Regions from separate parts of the Streptomyces sp. NPDC057280 genome, predicted to be linked through region 2. Evidence: riboswitches for the same ligand, from Rfam matches in the RefSeq annotation. Region 2 holds a riboswitch; the other holds the start of a gene.

Region 1 (9,954 bases), on a different contig from region 2:
GCACCGCGAGAGAAGTGATCAGGGTGACGCCCAGAATGATGGGCAGGTCCTGGGTCTTGATGCCGTTGAGCACCGCCTGGCCGAGGCCCGGCAGGCTGAACGTGGTCTCGGTCAGGATCGCGCCGCCGATGAGGGCGCCGAGGTCCATGCCGAGCATGGTCAGGATGGGGGTCATCGTGGAGCGCATGGCGTGCTTGCCGATGACGACGCGCTCCTTGAGACCCTTCGCGCGGGCGGTGCGGATGTAGTCCTCGCCGAGGATCTCCATCATCGTCGCCCGGGTGATCCGGGCGTACATCGCCGCGTAGAGGAAGGCGAGGGTGATCCAGGGGAGGATCATGCCGCCGAACCAGCCGGTGAAGCTCTCGTCGAGGGGCACGTACTCGCCCTCGACCCAGCCGAGACTGTACGAGAAGATCGCGAGGCTCAGCAGACCGGTGAAGTAGATCGGGAGGGAGACACCCGCGAGGGCGACGACCATCGCACCGCGGTCCCACAGGCTGCCCCGCTTGAGCGCGGAGAGCACACCGGCGGCGACACCGAACAGCAGCCACAGCACGGCGGCACCGAGCGCGAGACCCAGGGTCACCGGGAAGCGGTCCGTGATCACCGGCCAGATGGCCTGCTCGGTGCGGAAGGAGTACCCGAAGCACGGCGCGGCACAGTGCACGGAGTCGCCACCGCCCACGTAGGTGCGGCCGGCGAAGAGCCCCTTGAAGAACTCCCAGACCTGAGCGTAGATCGGGTCGCTCAGTCCGAGCTTCTGCCGCACGCCCTCGACGGCGGCGGGGTCGGCCTGCTTGCCCACGAAGCTCAAGGCGACGTCGACGCCCGCCCACTTGGGGACGAGGAAGAAGATGCCGAAGACCACCATGATGATGACCACGAGCATCACTGCGGCGGCGAACAGCCGCCTGATGAGGTAAGCGAGCACAGCTCTCGGCCCGCCGCGGGCCGCGGGCCACCGGAGGTCGTCCGGTGGCCCGCGCTCCCGCGTCGCCGGCCTTCACCTGCCTTTCGTGCCGTTCGGCGGGTGTGCCGGGTTTACTTCGCGGACTTCAGGCCGAGGTTCACGAAGTCGTACATGCCGCTGTAGTTGTCCGACGTGTAGACGTTCGCGAGGCGGTCACCGCGCCAGTTGACGAACTTCTCGAAGACGAAGGGCAGGTAGTAGCCGCCCTCCATGACCGCGTGGTTGATGTCCTTCGCGATCGCCAGCTTGCCCGCGTCGTCCTGCGTCTTCACGTACGTGTCGAACAGGCCGTTGATCTTCTTGTCGTTGATCAGGGCGAAGTTGTTGTTGCCGCTCTCGAGGATGTACTTGCCGTCCCACAGCGGCAGACCGAAGCCCTGGACCGACGGGAAGTCGGCGCCCCAGCCCATGATGATGATGCCGTAGCCCTTCTTCTTCACGTTCGAGGGGCTGCCGATGATGCCGGACGTCTGCGAACCGTCGTACTGGTCGATGTTGACGTCGATGCCGATCTTCTTCAGGGAGGCCTGGAGGGACTCGGCGGTCGCGACCTCGACCGGCTTGTTGTTACGGACCGCGATGGTGGTCTTGAAGCCGTTCGGCTTGCCGCAGGCCTTCAGCTCTTCCTTGGCCTTGGCGACGTTGCCGTTCTTGTTCGCGCCGTTCAGCTCGTACGGGTCGTACGACTGGCCCTCGGAACCGGGGACGGTCGGCGGGAGCATGTTGGTGCCGATGTCACCACCGGCGACCGGGCCACCGCGCGCGGTCTGCAGCGAGACGTGGTCGGCGCCGTAGATCACGGCCTTGCGGCAGTGCTCGTTGTCGAACGGCTTCACGCTCTGCGGGAAGGTCGCGTAGCGGATGTAGCCGGAGACCGGGTTGTCCAGGTTGGCCTTGTGCTCCTGGAGGGCGGTGGTGCGGCCCTGCGGGGACAGACCGGTCTGGTTGATGTCCAGGTCGTAGTCACCGGCGAGCAGACGGGCGTCCAGGTCGTTGGCGTTCGAGAAGAACTTGACCGAGATCTTGTCCGGGTAGGCCTTGCGGATCGGGTCCGAGGCCTGGCTCCACTTGTCGTTGCGGACCAGGACCAGGTCCTTGCCCGGGCTGTACGACTGGAACTTGTACGGGCCGGAGGAGAACGGCTTCAGGCCGTACTTGGACTTGGTGTCCTTGTCCTGGCGGACCGGGGAGGCCGAGACCAGGGCGAGGATCTCCTCGAAGTCGGCGTTGGGCTCCGGCAGGTGGAAGACGATGGTCTTGTCGTCCGGAGTGTCGATCGCCTTCAGACCGAGCTTGTCGGCGGAGGAGTCCTTGTACGGGCCCTTGTACTCGCCCTTGGGGTCGAGGACGTCCTTCAGGTAGACGGGGCCGCCGGACAGCACGTCCTGCGCCCAGACGCGCTCGATGCCGTACTTGACGTCCTTGGACGTGATCGGCTTGCCGTCCTCCCACGTGATGCCGTCACGCAGGGTGTACGTGTAGGTCTTGCCGTCGTCGGTGACCTTGGCGAGACCGGTGGCGAGGTCCGGGGTGAGCTCGGTGCCCTTCTCGCCGGGCGCCGCGGCACCCGTCACGAGCTGGCGGCTGTAGTAGCGCGCGAAGTTCCACATGAAGCCGTAGTAGCCACGCGTGGTGTCCCACGAGTCGGCGTCCTGGGCACCGGCGAACTTCAGCTCGCCGCCCTTCTTGGCGAGCGATGCCTGGGCGACCTTGTTGTTCGCGGCGTTGAAGCCGGCCGCGCCGGTCGCCGAGCCCTTGTCACCGCCGTCGTCGTTGCCGCCGCCGCACGCCGCCGTGGTCAGCAGCGCGGCGACCGCGGCGGCAGCGGCAAATGCCTGCTTCCGCCGCCCTGAGGTGCGTTGGGTAGTCACGATCTCGGATCCTCCGGATTTGATGAGAGACCCCGTGTCGGTGCCACGGGACGCTTTAGGTACGGCAGTTCAGCGGGAGCCCTTCGGGTCCAGCGCGTCCCGCACGCCGTCGCCGAAGAGGTTGAAGGCAAGAACGGTGATGAAGATCGCCACACCCGGGACCACCATGTAGGTGGGGTCCGACTTGTAGTAGTCGATCGCGTTCGAGAGCATCTGCCCCCAGGAGGCCGTGGGGGGCTTGACGCCCACGCCCAGGAAGCTGAGCGCCGCCTCGGTGAGGATGTTGGTCGGGATCATCATCGTCGTGTAGACGATGATCGGCGCGACCAGGTTGGGCAGCAGCTCCTTGAACAGGATGTAGAGCCGCCCGGCGCCGAGGGAGCGGGCCGCCTCGACGTATTCGCGCTCGCGCAGCGAGAGCGTCTGGCCGCGCACCACGCGCCCGATGTAGGGCCAGCCGAAGAAGCCGATGACGAGGATCATCACGAACAGGCGCACGCCCGTACCGGAGAGTCCCAGCATGTTGTTCGGCATGACGGAGACCAGCGCGATGATGAACAGCAGCTGCGGGAAGGCCAGCAGACCGTCCATGACCCGGCTGATGGCCGAGTCGACCCAGCCGCCGAAGAAGCCGGCGAGGACACCCAGGACGGTGCCGATGATCACGGCCACGATCGCGGACAGGAAGCCGACGAGCAGCGAGATCCTGGCGCCGTAGACGATGCGCGCGAAGATGTCGCGGCCGTTGACCGGCTCGACGCCCAGCCAGTGGTCGCCGCTGATGCCGCCGAAGGACCCCTTGGGGGTGCCGAACAGCGGGTCGATCAGGTCCTTGTCGTTGTACGCGTTCGGGTCCTGCCCGTACAGGCTGGTGATCACGGGCGCGAGCAGGGCGACCGCGATGAGGAAGAGGACGACGATGCCGCCCGCGAGGGCGAGTTTGTCCCGCTTCAAACGCTCCCAGGCGATCCGGCCCAGGGAACGTCCCTGTACGGCCTTGGCGCCGGCGTTGACCGCCGCTTCTTCGGCCGCGCTCGGGGCCGCTTCCGCGGTCGGCTCGTGCAATGGTGCCGTCATCTGGCAGGGACCCCTCTCAACCGGCGGTAGCCGGCCCGCACTTGCCGCTGTAGCGGCGTGATCAGTCCGTCGTACACAGGGGCGAACCCACCCCTGGTGCGGGAGTCTTCAACGCTTTGGCGATCTGTTGCCAGACTTGACGAGGAAAGGATGCATAAACGTGATGCGGGCTGCAGGGTTCCGTTATCCGGACAGCGGGTAACAGCCGCCGGACGCACGCCAGTTGGGGCAATCTGGACCTTGCGGGGCCTTCCACCCTCATCTACGCGCGCAGACACACGCCCGTAACACCGGAGTCCGTGCCCGGTACTCCTCAGTAGCCGCCGGGCGCCGGAGGGTAGCCGTACCCGGCCGCGGGAGCCTGCGCCGGGGCCGCGTGCGCCTCTCGGTCGTAGAAGGGGCGGGCGCCGGCCCGCATCCACATCGCGACCGGGTCGTACTCGTCGGACATGGCGACCGTCGACACCGGCAGCCCGTCCGGGACCGCGCCGATGGACTGCTGCATCATCGCGCGCACCGAGTCCACGGCGGGCGGGCTGGTGTCGTAGACGTCGAGACCGATGGCGAGGTACGGCGCCCCGAGCGCGGGCTGCACCCAGGCGCGGCGCAGCGAGCGGACCGCCGGGGTGCGGTGGGCGTTCTGCGCGATCAGGGCGTAGAACTGGGGGATCTCGATACCGGGTTCCGACAGCCGCAGGGGGCCGGCGGGCTGGCGCTCCAGACCGGTGGCGATACGGCGCAGGTCGAGCCAGGGGATGCCGACACCGCCGCCGGGGGCGTGCGGGTTCAGCCAGAGACCGTAGTGGTCGGGGTAGAGGGTGCGCGCGACGTCGACACCGTCGACGACCTCGTACGAGCGGTTCCAGCCGCTCGCCGAGAGTTCCTGGGCGGAGGTGACGCAGGGCGCGTAGCCGTAGCCGTCGACCTCCATGTTCCCGTACTGGGCGTCCGGGGAGCCCGCCTGGCCGTGCCAGAGGAGCATCCAGACCTGGCCGGAGGAGGGGGTGGCGAGAGCGCGGAGGAGTGCCTCGTAGGCGTCGTAGCGCCCCGGCGTCACCTGGCGCAGCATGTGCTCGACCGTGCCGGTCGCTGTGCCGCTGGCACTCACCTTCTACCGCCCCTTCGGGAAAGTTTCGTGGTCGGAAACAGCTTAAGCGCCCAAGGGCTCGGGGCTTGCTGTGGTTCGCGAGTGCGGGTGCGTCGTGGTTGATCGCGCGGTTCCCCGCGCCCCCAGGTCTGCTGCCCTGAAGGCGTTACAAAGCGCCCTGGTAGAAGGGCCTCACCTGTTCCCGCATCCAGTGCCCCACCGGGTCGTCCGCCACGTCCAGCAGGACCAGGTTCACCGGCCACTGCACCGGCGTCCGCCCCAGGGCCCTGCCCAGGGCGTCCATCGGGAGGGTACGCAAGTCGCCCTCCCACTGGGAGAGTTCGACGCCCACGAACAGCACGGGGTCGGCCGTCTCGATCGCGGCCAGGCAGCGGCGGGCCGTGCGGACGACTCCCGTCGCGGCGAACTCGGCGGAGGCGGTGGCGAGGAAGTCGACCGGGTCGTCCTGCCAGTCGGGCTCGTAGAGCTTGACCCGGCCGCCGCTGTTGGGGCCGTCCAACGGGGTCCGGCCGACCCGGCACAGGTCCGCCACGGCGGCCGGCGGGAGCGGGACGCCGACCACGCCGTCCGGGTTCACGGCGATGCCGACCTGCGGCGGGAGGCCGCGCGCGAACTCCACCGCCGGGGCGATCGTGTACGCCATGTGCGCGCCCGCGACCTGGCGGAACTGTTCCTCGGAGCTGAAGACCGGGACGTAGGCCTGGCCCTCGATCTGGAAGGTGGGCAGGTCGAGCGGGCCGGTGTGGGCGCCGCCGCCGTTCGGCAGCGGAACCCAGACGAAGCTGCGGCCGAGGACCTCGATGATCCGGCCGCCGGCCCCGGGCACGCCGAGGGAGGCCGAGAGCACCTCCTCCAGCTCGTTGCCGGGCCATCCGCCGCCGTGCGGATGAGGGTGCGCCTGTGCCGGGAAGTCCTGTGCCGGGAAGTCCATCTGTCCGTCCGCCTGCCGAGTACCGCCGATGTGGCTGAAAGGCTAACGGGTGCTGGCCCCTGGGCGCCCTGGTCGTCAGCCCGTGAACCCGATCCGGCGCAGGGCGTCCGCCGCCGCCCGGTCCAGGAGCAGCGCCGAGCCCACGCCCTGCGGCAGGTCGCCCTTCTCCACGGAACGGATCAGGCGGGCGGCCGCGCTGCGGTGGCGGAGGAAGGCGTAGCGCGAGACGCCCCGGCCGCGCTCGCGCTGGCCCTGCAGCGCGGTGTCCGCGGTGACGTCGAGCAGCAGCAGGTGCAGGGTGCCGCCGCGGCGGTGGGCCGCGCGGGCCAGCCAGCCGCGCACCCACGACTGGGTGCCGCAGTCGTGCACGACGACCCCCCGGCCGGAGCGCAGGGCGCGGTACAGGCCGAGGTAGTGGGCGGCGCGGACGAGGGGGCGGTAGACCGCGTACGGCAGGAAGCGGGGCGCGCGGGCGTCCCAGCGGTCGCGGGTGTCCTGGGAGTCGATCCGGATGCCCTTGACGGCGCGTCGCATCAGGGTGGACTTGCCGCTGCCGGGCAGGCCGGTGATCACGACCAGGTCGTCGGGGGCGAAGAGCAGGGCGCGCGGGCTGTGGCCGGCACGGTCGCGCAGGTCGCGGACGACCGGCTGCGGCGCGCAGGTCTCCTGGGCCGGAGCTGCCGGCTGCGCGGGCAGCGCGACGGCCGAGGTGGTGGCGTACGCAGTGGGCCTGTTCACCGTGATCGTCCTCCTCCTGGGTCGAGGGGTTCCCCTCCCCACCGAGCGTAAAGAGAAGGTAATGAGGTGTCTCTCTTGTTTTCGTGCTCGTCCTGCCACAAGCCAGTCACAAAGGGCCGCACCGATGCGGCCCTGCCGCCGATGCCCGATGCGTGCAATGATGTCCGCGCCAACTGCATACCGGCCGTTTGAATCCGCGCGGGAGAGTCCCCAGCAGCATGTCTGGTCGCTGGGGCGCCGAAGGAGCAAGTCCCTCCCTTGAATCTCTCAGGCCCCGTTACCGCGCGGGCGAGGCACATCTGAAAAGCGAGCCGCCCTCAGGTGGCTCCACCCAAGGTGCAAGTCATGTCCCCTGCGGTCATGGCGAACCTCTCAGGTTCCGATGACAGATGGGGAGGAACGACCTCGCCCGTCATGCCTTGGGAGTAGACCGTCCGATGAGCAGCACTCACCCCCGCCTGACCGCGCTCGACGCCCTGCATCGCGCGCTCGGCGCGACGATGACCGACTTCGCCGGCTGGGACATGCCCCTGCGCTACGGCTCCGAGCGCGACGAGCACAACGCCGTGCGCACGAAGGCCGGGCTCTTCGACCTCTCCCACATGGGCGAGATCACGGTGACCGGGCCGCAGGCCGCCGCCCTGCTGAACTTCGCCCTCGTCGGCAACATCGCCTCCGTCGGCGTCGGCCGTGCCCGCTACACCATGATCTGCCGCGAGGACGGCGGCATCCTGGACGACCTGATCGTCTACCGGCTCGCGGAGACCGAATACATGGTCGTCGCCAACGCCTCCAACGCCCAGGTGGTGCTGGACGCCCTCGTCGAGCGCTCGGCCGGCTTCGACGCCGAGGTCCGCGACGACCGGGACGCCTACGCGCTGATCGCCGTCCAGGGCCCCGAGTCCCCGGGCATCCTGAAGTCCCTCACCGACGCCGACCTCGACGGCCTGAAGTACTACGCCGGGCTGCCCGGCACGGTCGCGGGCGTCCCGGCGCTGATCGCCCGCACCGGTTACACCGGCGAGGACGGCTTCGAGCTGTTCGTGAAGCCCGAGCACGCCGTCGAGCTGTGGCAGGCCCTGACCAAGGCGGGCGAGGGCGCCGGTCTGGTCCCCTGCGGGCTGTCCTGCCGGGACACGCTCCGCCTGGAGGCGGGCATGCCGCTGTACGGGCACGAGCTGAACACCTCCCTCACCCCCTTCGACGCCGGGCTCGGCCGGGTGGTGAAGTTCGAGAAGGAGGGCGACTTCGTGGGCCGCGAAGCGCTGACCGAGGCGGCCGCCCGCGCCGAGACCGCGCCGCCGCGCGTCCTCGTCGGCCTGGTCGCCGAGGGCCGCCGCGTCCCGCGCGCCGGGTACGCCGTCGTCGCCGACGGCCGGGTGATCGGCGAGGTCACCTCCGGCGCCCCCTCGCCCACGCTGGGCAAGCCGATCGCGATGGCGTACGTCGACGCCGCGCACGCCGCGCCGGGCACCTCCGGTGTCGGGGTGGACATCCGGGGCAGCCACGAGCCGTACGAGGTCGTGGCGCTGCCCTTCTACAAGCGCCAGAAGTAGCCGCCGTAGGTGATGCTGAGCACACGGACGCTGCTCACGCACGCCTTCCGCAGTCCCCCATTCATCAGCAGTCCCCCGCGTACAGGAGAATTCAGGCCATGAGCAACCCCCAGCAGCTGCGCTACAGCAAGGAGCACGAGTGGCTGTCGGGCGCCGAGGACGGCGTCTCGACGGTCGGCATCACGGAGCACGCGGCCAACGCGCTCGGCGATGTCGTCTTCGTCCAGCTCCCGGAGGTCGGTGACACGGTGACCGCGGGCGAGACCTGTGGCGAGCTGGAGTCGACCAAGTCGGTCTCCGACCTGTACTCCCCTGTCTCCGGTGAGGTCACCGAGGTCAACGAGGACGTCGTCAACGACCCGTCGCTGGTGAACTCAGCCCCCTTCGAGGGCGGCTGGCTGTTCAAGGTACGCGTCGCGGAGGAGCCGGCCGACCTGCTCTCCGCCGACGAGTACACCGCCTTTTCCGCCGGCTGAGGAGTCGTAGACGTATGTCCGCACTGAACACGCCCCTGCATGAGCTCGACCCGGAGATCACGGCCGCGGTCGACGCAGAGCTGCACCGGCAGCAGTCCACCCTCGAGATGATCGCGTCGGAGAACTTCGCTCCGCTCGCGGTCATGGAGGCGCAGGGCTCGGTCCTGACCAACAAGTACGCCGAGGGCTACCCGGGCCGGCGCTACTACGGCGGCTGCGAGCACGTCGACGTGGCCGAGCAGATCGCCATCGACCGGATCAAGGAGCTGTTCGGCGCCGAGTACGCCAACGTCCAGCCCCACTCCGGCGCCTCCGCCAACCAGGCCGCCCTGTTCGCGCTGGCCTCCCCCGGCGACACGATCCTGGGCCTGGACCTGGCGCACGGCGGCCACCTCACCCACGGCATGCGCCTGAACTTCTCCGGCAAGCAGTTCAACGTGGTCGCCTACCACGTCGACGACGCCGGTCTGGTCGACATGGCCGAGGTGGAGCGCCTGGCCAAGGAGCACCGCCCGAAGGTGATCATCGCCGGGTGGTCGGCGTACCCGCGGCAGCTGGACTTCGCCGAGTTCCGCCGGATCGCCGACGAGGTCGAGGCCTACCTGTGGGTCGACATGGCGCACTTCGCCGGTCTGGTCGCGGCCGGGCTGCACCCCAACCCGGTCGAGCATGCGGACGTGGTCACCTCCACCACCCACAAGACCCTGGGCGGCCCGCGCGGCGGCATCATCCTGGCGAAGAAGGACTTCGCGAAGAAGCTGAACTCGTCCGTCTTCCCGGGCTTCCAGGGCGGCCCCCTGGAGCACGTGATCGCGGCGAAGGCGGTGTCCTTCAAGGTCGCCGCGAGCGAGGAGTTCAAGGAGCGCCAGCGGCGTACGGTGGAGGGTGCGCGCATCCTCGCCGAGCGTCTGACCGCTGCGGACGCCCGCGAGGCCGGGGTCAACGTGCTCTCCGGTGGCACGGACGTGCACCTGATCCTGGTGGACCTGCGCGAGTCCGAGCTGGACGGGCAGCAGGCCGAGGACCGTCTCCACGAGGTCGGCATCACGGTCAACCGCAACGCCGTCCCCAACGACCCGCGCCCGCCCATGGTGACGTCGGGCCTGCGCATCGGCACCCCGGCGCTGGCCACCCGCGGCTTCACGGCCGAGGACTTCGCCGAGGTCGCGGACGTCATCGCGGCGGCTCTGAAGCCGTCCTACGACGCCGAGGCACTGAAGACCC
Region 2 (9,954 bases):
GGTACCGGGTCATGTGCCTCACCGGCGTCGACTACTTCTCCACCCTCGGCTACCAGCCGGGCATCGCGGCCCTCGCGGCCGGCCTCCTCTCCCCCATCGCGACGATCGTCCTGGTGATCGTCACCCTCGCGGGCGCCCTGCCCGTGTACCGCCGTGTCGCCGAGGAGAGCCCCCACGGCCAGGGCTCGATCGCGATGCTGGAGCGCCTGCTCACCTTCTGGAAGGGCAAGCTCTTCGTCCTGACCCTGCTCGGCTTCGCCGCGACGGACTTCCTGATCACCATCACCCTGTCCGCCGCGGACGCCTCCACCCACCTCGTCGAGAACCCGCACCTCAACAGCGCCCTGCACGACCAGCAGATGCTGATCACCCTCATCCTGGTGGCGCTGCTCGGCGCGGTGTTCCTGAAGGGCTTCCTGGAGGCCATCGGCGTCGCGGTCGCCCTGGTCGGCCTCTACCTGGCGCTGAACGTCGTCGTCGTGATCGTCGGCCTGTGGCACGTCATCACGGCCGGCCACGTGGTCACCGACTGGTCCAGCGCCCTGACCGCCGAGCACGGCAACGTCTTCGTGATGATCGGCGTCGCCCTGGTCGTCTTCCCGAAGCTCGCCCTCGGCCTCTCCGGCTTCGAGACCGGCGTCGCGGTCATGCCACACGTCAAGGGCGACCCGGGCGAGACGGAGGAGAACCCGGCAGGCCGTATCAGGGACACGAAGAAGCTCCTGACCACGGCCGCGCTCATCATGAGCTGCTTCCTGATCGCGACCAGCTTCATCACCACCCTCCTGATCCCGGAGAAGGAGTTCGAGTCGGGCGGCCAGGCCAACGGCCGCGCCCTCGCCTACCTCTCGCACGAGTACCTGGGCGGCGCCTTCGGCACGGTCTACGACGTCTCGACCATCGCCATCCTGTGGTTCGCCGGCGCCTCCGCGATGGCGGGCCTGCTCAACCTGATGCCCCGCTACCTCCCCCGCTACGGCATGGCCCCGCACTGGGCCCGCGCCGTACGCCCCATGGTGATCGTCTTCACCCTGATCGCCTTCCTGGTCACCTGGATCTTCGACGCCGACGTGGACGCCCAGGGCGGCGCGTACGCCACCGGCGTCCTCGTCCTGATCAGCTCGGCGGCGATCGCGGTGACGATCGCGGCGCGCAAGGCGGGCCAGCGCAACTGGACGATCGGTTTCGCGGTCATCTCCGCGGTGTTCCTGTACACGACGGTCGTCAACGTCATCGAGCGCCCGGACGGCGTCAAGATCGGCGCCTGCTTCATCGCGGGCATCATCCTGGTCTCGCTGCTCTCCCGCCTGGCCCGCGCCTTCGAGCTCCGCGTCACCAGCGTGACCCTCGACCCCATGGCGGAACGATTCATCCGGGACATGGCCAGCCGCAAGATCCGCTTCATCGCCAACGAGCCGGACAACCGTGACAAGGCCGAGTACCGCGACAAGATCGAGCAGATCCGCGAGGACAACGACATCCCCGGCCAGGAGGACTTCGTCTTCGTCGAGGTGACGGTCACCGACCCCTCGGAGTTCGAGGCCGGCCTGACGGTCCGCGGTGAGGTCCTGCACAACCGCTACCGCATCCTGACCCTGGAGTCGTCCTCCATCCCCAACGCCCTGGCCGCGCTGCTCCTCCACGTCCGCGACATGACGAGGTGCACCCCGCACATCTACTTCGAGTGGACCGAGGGCAACCCCTTCGCCAACTTCCTCCGCTTCTTCCTCTTCGGCCAGGGCGAGGTGGCCCCCGTCACCCGAGAGGTCCTCCGCGAGGCAGAACCCGACCGAGCCCGCCGTCCAAGGGTCCACACAGGCTGAAGCCGGGGCTTCCGGCAGGCCGACGCCCGACCACGACCCCGCTCCCGTCTCCCCCTATCGTGACCGCATGCAGTCCTACACGATCGGCCAGGCGGCCCGCCTGCTCGGCGTCAGCCCCGACACCGCCCGCCGCTGGGCCGACGCCGGCCGCGTCACGACCCACCGCGACGACAGCGGTCGCCGCCTCATCGACGGCCGCGACCTCGCCGCGTTCTCGGTGGAGCTGGCCAAGGGCACCGCGGCCGACGACGAGCCGTCGTACACCTCGGTCCGCAACGCCTTCCCCGGCATCGTCACCGCCATCAAACTCGGCGACGTGGCCGCCCAGGTGGAGATCCAGGCCGGCCCGCACCGCCTCGTCTCCCTCCTCACCCGCGAGGCCGTGGAAGAACTCGGCCTGGAGGTGGGCATGGAGGCCACGGCCCGGGTGAAGTCGACGAACGTCCACATCGACCGGACGTAGAAAAGCCACGGACACCCTCATACCGGGCACAACCCGCCCAGACCCCTACGGTTGATGCCCATGACCCTGAGCATCCGCAACCAACTCCCCGGCACCGTCACCGCCATCACCTCCGGCGAGGTCATGGCCACCGTGGGAATCCGCCTCACCGGCGGCCAGAACCTCACCGCGGCGATCACCAAGGAAGCCGTCACCGCCCTCGGCCTCGCCCCGGGATCCCCCGTCCGCGCCCTGGTGAAGTCAACGGAGGTGGCCCTCGCCACCGGCCCGGTGGAGGGCCTCTCCATCCGCAACCAGCTCCCCGGCACGGTCACCGGCATCACCACCGGCGCCGCGATGGCCTCCGTGAAGATCGCGTTCGACGACATCGAACTCACCGCGGCCATCACCAAGGACGCCGCCGAAGACCTCGCCCTCGCGGCCGACACCCCGGTCGTGGCCCTGATCAAGTCGACCGAGGTCTCCCTCGCCACCCCGTAAAACGAGCGGGCCCCGCCGAAGCGGGGCCCTCTCCCGAAGCACGGTCGGCCTCAGTCCTCGTACGCGTCCAGCGGCGGGCACGAGCACACCAGGTTCCGGTCCCCGAAGGCCTGGTCGATCCGCCGTACCGGCGGCCAGTACTTGTCGGCGACCACGACCCCGCCCGGGAACACGGCCTCCTCACGGCTGTAGGCGTGCTCCCACTCGCCGCCGAGCGCCGCGGCGGTGTGCGGGGCGTTCCGCAGCGGGTTGTCGTCCGCGGGCCACTCCCCGGCCCCGACCTTCTCGATCTCCGCGCGAATGGCGATCATCGCGTCGCAGAACCGATCCAGCTCGACGAGGTCCTCGGACTCGGTCGGCTCGATCATCAGTGTCCCGGCCACCGGGAACGACATGGTCGGCGCGTGGAACCCGTAGTCGATGAGCCGCTTGGCGACGTCGTCCACGCTCACGCCCGTCGCCTTGGTCAGCGGCCGCAGGTCGATGATGCACTCGTGCGCGACCAGCCCACCGGGCCCGGTGTAGAGCACGGGATAGTGCGGCTCGAGCCGCTTGGCGATGTAGTTGGCGCTCAGCACGGCGACCTGCGTGGCCCGCTTCAGCCCTTCCCCGCCCATGAGCCGCACATAGGCCCAGGAGATCGGCAGAATCCCCGCCGAGCCCCACGGGGCGGCGGAAATCGGCCCGACACCCGTCTCGGGCCCGGCCGCGGGCTGCAGCGGGTGGTTCGGCAGATACGGCGCCAGGTGCGCCCGCACACCGACCGGCCCGACGCCCGGCCCGCCGCCGCCGTGCGGGATGCAGAAGGTCTTGTGCAGGTTCAGGTGCGAGACGTCGCCGCCGAAGTGGCCCGGCTTGGCAAGCCCGACCAGCGCGTTGAGGTTGGCGCCGTCGACGTACACCTGACCGCCGGCCTCGTGCACCTGCGCGCAGATGTCGGCGACGTGCTCCTCGAACACTCCGTGCGTCGAGGGGTACGTGATCATCAGCACCGCGAGCTCGTCCCGGTGCTGCTCGATCTTGGCCCGCAGATCCTCGACGTCGATCTCGCCGTCCTCGGCGGTCTTGACGACGACGACCTTCATGCCGGCCATGACAGCGCTCGCGGCATTGGTCCCGTGCGCGGAGGACGGAATCAGACAGACCGTCCGCTGCTCATCGCCGTTGGCCCGGTGATACCCGCGTACGGCGAGCAGCCCGGCCAGCTCACCCTGCGACCCGGCGTTGGGCTGCAGCGAGACCTTGTCGTACCCGGTGACCTCGGCGAGCCGCTCCTCCAGCTCACGGATGAGCGTCAGATAGCCCTCCGCCTGCTCAGCGGGGGCAAAGGGGTGCAGCTGCCCGAACTCGGGCCAGGTGACCGGCTCCATCTCGGTGGTGGCGTTGAGCTTCATGGTGCAGGAGCCCAGCGGGATCATGCCGCGGTCGAGCGCGTAGTCCCGGTCGGCGAGCCGGCGCAGATAGCGCAGCATCGCGGTCTCGGACCGGTACTGGTGGAAGACGGGGTGGGTCAGGAACTCGTCCTCGCGCACCAGCGCCGCCGGCAGCGCGTCCTCGGCCACCGCGTCCAGCGCCTCGACGTCCCCCTCGACCCCGAACGCGGCCCATACGGCGCCGAGTCGGGCCCGGTCGGTGGTCTCGTCGCAGGCGACGGAGACGTGGTCGGCGTCGACGAGACGCAGGTTGACCCCGTTCGCCTCGGCGGCGGCGGCGACCTCACCGGCCTTGCCGGGCACGCGCACGGTCAGGGTGTCGAAGTAGGCCCCGTGCACGACCTCGACCCCGCCGGCGGCAAGCCCCGCGGCGAGGACACGCGCGTACCGATGGGTCCGCCGGGCGATGCCCTTCAGCCCCTCCGGGCCGTGGTAGACGGCGTACATCCCCGCCATCACGGCGAGCAGCACCTGCGCGGTGCAGATGTTGCTGGTGGCCTTCTCCCGCCGGATGTGCTGCTCACGCGTCTGCAGGGCGAGCCGGTAGGCCCTGTTCCCGTCCGCGTCCACGGACACGCCCACGAGCCGCCCGGGCAGGCTGCGCGCGAACTTCTCGTGCACCGCCATGTAACCGGCGTGCGGCCCGCCGAAGCCCATCGGCACCCCGAACCGCTGCGTGGTCCCGACGGCGATGTCGGCCCCGAGCTCCCCGGGCGACTTCAGCAGCGCCAGCGCGAGCAGGTCGGCGGCGACGGTCACGAGGGCACCGAGCTCGTGCGCCTGGTCGACGACCGCCTTGATGTCGCGTACGGCACCGGAGGCACCCGGGTACTGGATCAGCACGCCGTTGATCTCACGCGCGGCGATGTCGGCGGGAATCCCGTCGCTGAGGTCGGCGACGACGACCTCGACGCCGGTCGGCTCGGCGCGCGTCTGGATCACGGCGATGGTCTGCGGCAGCGCGTCCGCGTCGACGAGGAACAGACCCTTCTTGTTCTTGCCCATGCGCCGGGACAGCGCCAGCGCCTCGGCGGCGGCCGTGCCCTCGTCGAGCAGCGAGGCACCGGAGGTCGGCAGCCCGGTGAGCTCGGCGACCATGGTCTGGAAGTTGAGGAGGGCCTCGAGCCGCCCCTGGGAGATCTCGGGCTGGTAGGGCGTGTACGCCGTGTACCAGGCGGGGTTCTCCATGACGTTGCGCAGGATGACGGGCGGGGTGAAGGTCCCGTAGTAGCCGAGCCCGATCATGGACCCGAGGACCTGGTTCTGGTCGGCGAGCGACCGGAGCTCGGCGAGCACCTCGGCCTCGGTCCGCGCGCCCGGCAGATCGAGGGCGTCAGCGTTCTTGATCACATCCGGCACCGCGGCGGCGGTGAGCTCGTCCAGCGAGCCGTAGCCGACCTGCGCGAGCATCTTGGCCCGGGCCTCGTGGTCGGGGCCGATGTGACGCTGCTCGAAGGGAATCCCCTGCTCGAGTTCGGTGAGCGGAGTGCGGTGGGCGGTCATTGCGGAGGCCTCCTGGTCTGACGCGACCTTCGAGGGACACCACGGCTGCGGGTCCCGGCGGCCTCCCCCTCTGTCATCTCAACCTGAGAGCTTCACCGGACCCCCGAGGGTGCCCGGCTTTCACCGTCGGTGAGAGCGGAAGCCGTCGACACCCGCTCTGCTTTCCAGAGTGACCTCGTCCGTGCGGTACGTGGGCCTGAGAGATTCCGGGGAGGATTTGCTCCTTCGGCGCCCCCGGACGTTCTCCGGAGGACTCTCCCGCACAGGGTCAACAGCCGCTTGCCAGCCTACCAGCGCACAAATAGTCGATCCCTAGAGGAGCCCTCGAGTGGCCACTGGCCCTAATGTGCTCTTTTGTAGTGCTTACGGATGAGTTGCGAGTGGCGACCTAGTGGAGGGCCCGTGCAGACCGACATCGATCCGCGCAATCTGATCGGCCGCAAGGCGTTCGACCGCAACGGCACCAAGATCGGCACGATCGACGAGGTCTACCTCGACGACGCGACCGGAGTGCCGGAATGGGCGGCCATACGCACCGGCCTGTTCTCCCGGGACGCCTTCGTCCCCCTGGAGCCCAGCGAACTGATCGAGGGCACCCTTCAGGTCCCCTTCGACCGCTCCTTGATCAAGGACGCCCCCGACTTCGGCGTCGGCCGCCACCTCTCCCCCGACCAGGAACTCCAGCTGTACCACCACTACGGTCTGGACGTATCCGCACCCCCGCCCCTCCCCGACAGGGATTTCGGCAAACTGGCAGGCACAGAAGAGGCAGACGCCTGACGAGAGCCGACGACCGTCCCGCAGCCGCCGCGATCGCGCCTCACAGGGGCCCCGCACCCGAAAGCGAAACTGTCACGGGTGGTGCGGGCGGGAAACCAAATCCGGCCGAAGGCCGGATGCGCCACCCTCAACCGGCACCAACGGCAAAGGCTCAGCCACAGCCAACGCCTCATCATCCACCCGAAACGTCCGCACCCGCCCCGGCTCGGAATCCGGCGTCTCGAACCGCACGGTCACCCGCCCCAGCCCGCTCCCCTGCACCCATCCGTGCCCGAACTCGGCATGCACCACGTCATGCCCCGCTGCGAACCGCCGCTCGACAGGCGCCTCCACCCTCTCGGCGGCCACCTCCCCGGCGTCCTCCTCGGCAACCTCCCCAGGATCCCCCGCAGCCTGCGCGAACAGATCCTCCTGCGTGTAGTCGGCCAGCCCGGAGACCCCCACCCCCAGCAACCGCACACCCCCCGTGGTGTCGACGGACTCCAGCAGCCGAGCCGCGGCCTCCCTCACCACCGCCGGATCATCGGTCGGCCCCCGCAGCGTCTCGGACCGGGTCAGCGTGGAGAAGTCGTACCGCCGCACCTTCAGCACGATCGTCCGCCCCGACAAACCGGCCCCCCGCAGCCGCAGCACGCACCGATCGGCCAGCCGCTGCACCTCCGTCCCCACCCGCACCCGGTCGTGGATGTCCACGTCGTAGGTGTCCTCGACCGACACCGACTTGGTCTCCCGCTCCGCCACCACGGGCCGCTCGTCATGCGCCAACGCCATGGCGTACAGCCCGTGCCCGTGCGCCTTGCCGAGCAGCCGTACGAGCTCGTCCTCGCCCGCCTCGACGATCTCGTCGACCGTGTGGATGCCGGCCCGCCGCAGATGGTCTCCCGTCGCCGGCCCCACCCCCGGCAGGATCCGCACCGACATCGGCCCGAGCAGCTCCCGCTCGGTCCCCGGATCGATCACCACCAGACCGTCGGGCTTGGCCTGCTCGGACGCGATCTTCGCGAGCATCTTGGACGCCGCGAGCCCCACCGACCCCGTGAGCCCGGTGACCGCCCGTATGTCGGCGCGCAGCTTCTCCCCCGCGAGCCGCGCCGACGCCTCGTCCCAGGCCGCGTCTCCGGCCTCCAGGTCCACGAACGCCTCGTCGAGGCTCAGCGGCTCCACCAACGGCGACAGCGCCCGCAGCAGCCCCATCACCTGCTCACTGATCGCGCGGTAGAACCCGAAGCGCGGCACGAGATACGCGGCATTGGGCGCCAGCCGCCGCGCCTGGGCCATCGGCATCGCGGAATGCACCCCGAAGACCCGGGCCTCGTAGGACGCGGTCGCCACCACACCACGCGGCCCCAGCCCGCCCACGACGACGGCTTTCCCGCGCAGACTCGGCTTGGACGCCTGCTCCGCCGAGGCGAAGAAGGCATCCATGTCGAGATGCAGGATCGTGGGCGCGGTTCTCACATGTCCGATGCTGCCCTACGCCACTGACAATGCCCTCGGTGATACCCCGGGCAAAGCCTCAAACGGCCCGATTGCCCCGCCGCCGCGCCAGCTCGTCGGCCGGGTTGTGCCCCACCAGCGTCTCCCCGGTGTCGATCCGCTCCCCGTGCAGCTGGGACAACGCGCTCTCGACGTCCCGCCACACCACGCCCACGGCGATCCCGAAGATGCCCTGCCCGCCCTGGAGCAGCGCGTGGACCTCGTCGGGCGAGGTGCACTCGTAGACCGTGGCGCCGTCGCTCATCAGCGTCATGCGCTCCAGGTCCCGGAAACCGCTCTCCCGCAGGTGCTGCACGGCGGTACGGATGTTCTGGAGCGACACACCGGTGTCGAGGAAGCGCTTGACGACCTTCAGGACGACGACGTCCCGGAAGCTGTAAAGGCGCTGCGTCCCCGACCCGTAGGCGGGCCGCACGCTCGGCTCGACGAGCCCGGTGCGCGCCCAGTAGTCGAGTTGCCGGTAGGTGATGCCGGCGGCCGCACAGGCCGTCGGACCGCGGTAGCCGATCTGCTCGGACGCCATGGACGTCGCCCCTCCGCTGCTCGGCACGGCCGCCGGTCGCTGCGGAGCGTGATCGGCCGCGTTGCTGTGATGGGGGTCCCCCCAACTCGAACGCAGTTGAGAGCTTGGGGGAGGGTACGGACCGCTAGCCCCGAGACTCCGTCCGGGGGCACCCCCAGCCGTACCGTCGCCGCTGCTTCTCACGCCGACCTCCGTCCTTGACCTGCCTTCTCGACGGTAGGCAGTCACCCGGGGTGCGTCAACGATCGCCACACTCGGCACGCCGAGTGATAATCACCCTAGGAGTGGTTTCCCGCACCCCACCGCGGGGAAAGGCTAGCCGAATGCGCTCGGGGCGGGCCGTAGGACGCTCTCACACGCCGGTGGCAAATGCCGGCATTTCCGTGGTGACCGGACACAGCCGACCCGTCACGGACGGCGAGTCCGCCGGGCCGGCCCCGTCTCACTGGCTGCTGGTGCCGAAGTCCTCGGGCGAGATCTGGTCGAGGAACTCGCGGAACTTCTCCACCTCGTCCTCCTGCTCGTCCGGGATCGCGATCCCGGCGTCGTCGAGCACACCGTCGCTGCCGTAGATCGGCGTTCCGGTGCGCAGGGCCAGCGCTATGGCATCGGACGGCCGGGCGCTCACCTCCACGCCGCTGGCGAAGACCAGCTCCGCGTAGAAGACGCCCTCACGCAGATCCGTGATGCGCACTTCGGTGAGCTCCTGGCCGACCGCCTCCAGCACGTCCTTGAACAGGTCGTGGGTCAGCGGCCGTGCGGGGGCCATGCCCTGCTGGGCGAAAGCGATCGCCGTCGCCTCCCCCGGCCCGATCCAGATGGGGAGGTAGCGGTCGCCTCCCACTTCGCGCAGGAGCACGATCGGTTGGTTGGAGGGCATTTCGACCCGGACACCTACGACATCGAGCTCGTTCACACAGCAACCCTAGGCCGTGCCCGGGACGTTTGGGTAGTCGGGCAGGAAACGGGGGCCCGATCCGGCGTCCGCGCCCTTCAGGGCAGCCGTACACCGAGGGCGGTCTGCACCAGGGCCGCGTGCAGCTTCACCGTCAGCCCCGCCAGTTCCTTCGTACGGGCCTCGGCGTGCGCCCGGGTCTGCGGATTGCGGTGGCGCTTCAGCGGGGCCACCACCTGGTCCACCAGCCCCGCCTCACGATCGGCGGCGGCCTTCATGGCGCGCAGATGCCGCGGCTCGATCCCGAACCGCCCCAGCTCGAGGACGAGCGCCGCCACGGTGACCGCCTCGGCGTCGTACGCCCCGTCCGGCAGCGGGGCGATGAGTCCGTACGACTCCCACTCCTCGAGCTCCTGCTCGCCGATCTCGGCGGCGGCCAGCAGCTCGGACCGGCCGATCCGCGCGGCCGTGGGAGCCTCCCAGGGCTCCTGAAGCGTTTCTCCGTCCCGCTGGCGCCCCACCACGGGCAGCGCCACGGCCTCACCACGCTCCATGGC

What was found. Region 2 has a riboswitch for glycine ahead of gcvP (aminomethyl-transferring glycine dehydrogenase). Riboswitches for the same ligand answer to the same signal wherever they lie in the genome.
Region 1: another riboswitch for glycine. It lies ahead of gcvT (glycine cleavage system aminomethyltransferase GcvT); the one in region 2 lies ahead of gcvP (aminomethyl-transferring glycine dehydrogenase).

Annotation. Positions count from the first base shown of each region.
Region 1 covers NZ_JBHUYR010000008.1:303,766-313,719, forward strand. Annotated here, with positions in the region: gene ACFUO4_RS36010 (ABC transporter permease) at 1-934, opposite strand, end outside; gene ACFUO4_RS36015 (ABC transporter substrate-binding protein) at 1,045-2,844, opposite strand; gene ACFUO4_RS36020 (ABC transporter permease) at 2,914-3,921, opposite strand; gene ACFUO4_RS36025 (enhanced serine sensitivity protein SseB C-terminal domain-containing protein) at 4,235-5,029, opposite strand; gene ACFUO4_RS36030 (enhanced serine sensitivity protein SseB) at 5,175-5,960, opposite strand; gene ACFUO4_RS36035 (AAA family ATPase) at 6,036-6,698, opposite strand; glycine riboswitch at 6,888-6,991, shown strand; gene gcvT (glycine cleavage system aminomethyltransferase GcvT) at 7,136-8,254, shown strand; gene gcvH (glycine cleavage system protein GcvH) at 8,353-8,730, shown strand; gene glyA (serine hydroxymethyltransferase) at 8,745-9,954, shown strand, end outside.
Region 2 covers NZ_JBHUYR010000004.1:6,883-16,836, reverse strand. Annotated here, with positions in the region: gene ACFUO4_RS23895 (APC family permease) at 1-1,823, shown strand, start outside; gene ACFUO4_RS23890 (molybdopterin-binding protein) at 1,891-2,286, shown strand; gene ACFUO4_RS23885 (molybdopterin-binding protein) at 2,347-2,766, shown strand; gene gcvP (aminomethyl-transferring glycine dehydrogenase) at 2,817-5,702, opposite strand; glycine riboswitch at 5,877-5,973, opposite strand; gene ACFUO4_RS23875 (PRC-barrel domain-containing protein) at 6,105-6,482, shown strand; gene ACFUO4_RS23870 (DNA polymerase IV) at 6,555-7,940, opposite strand; gene ACFUO4_RS23865 (MerR family transcriptional regulator) at 7,999-8,685, opposite strand; gene ACFUO4_RS23860 (bifunctional nuclease family protein) at 8,945-9,418, opposite strand; gene ACFUO4_RS23855 (MerR family transcriptional regulator) at 9,496-9,954, opposite strand, start outside.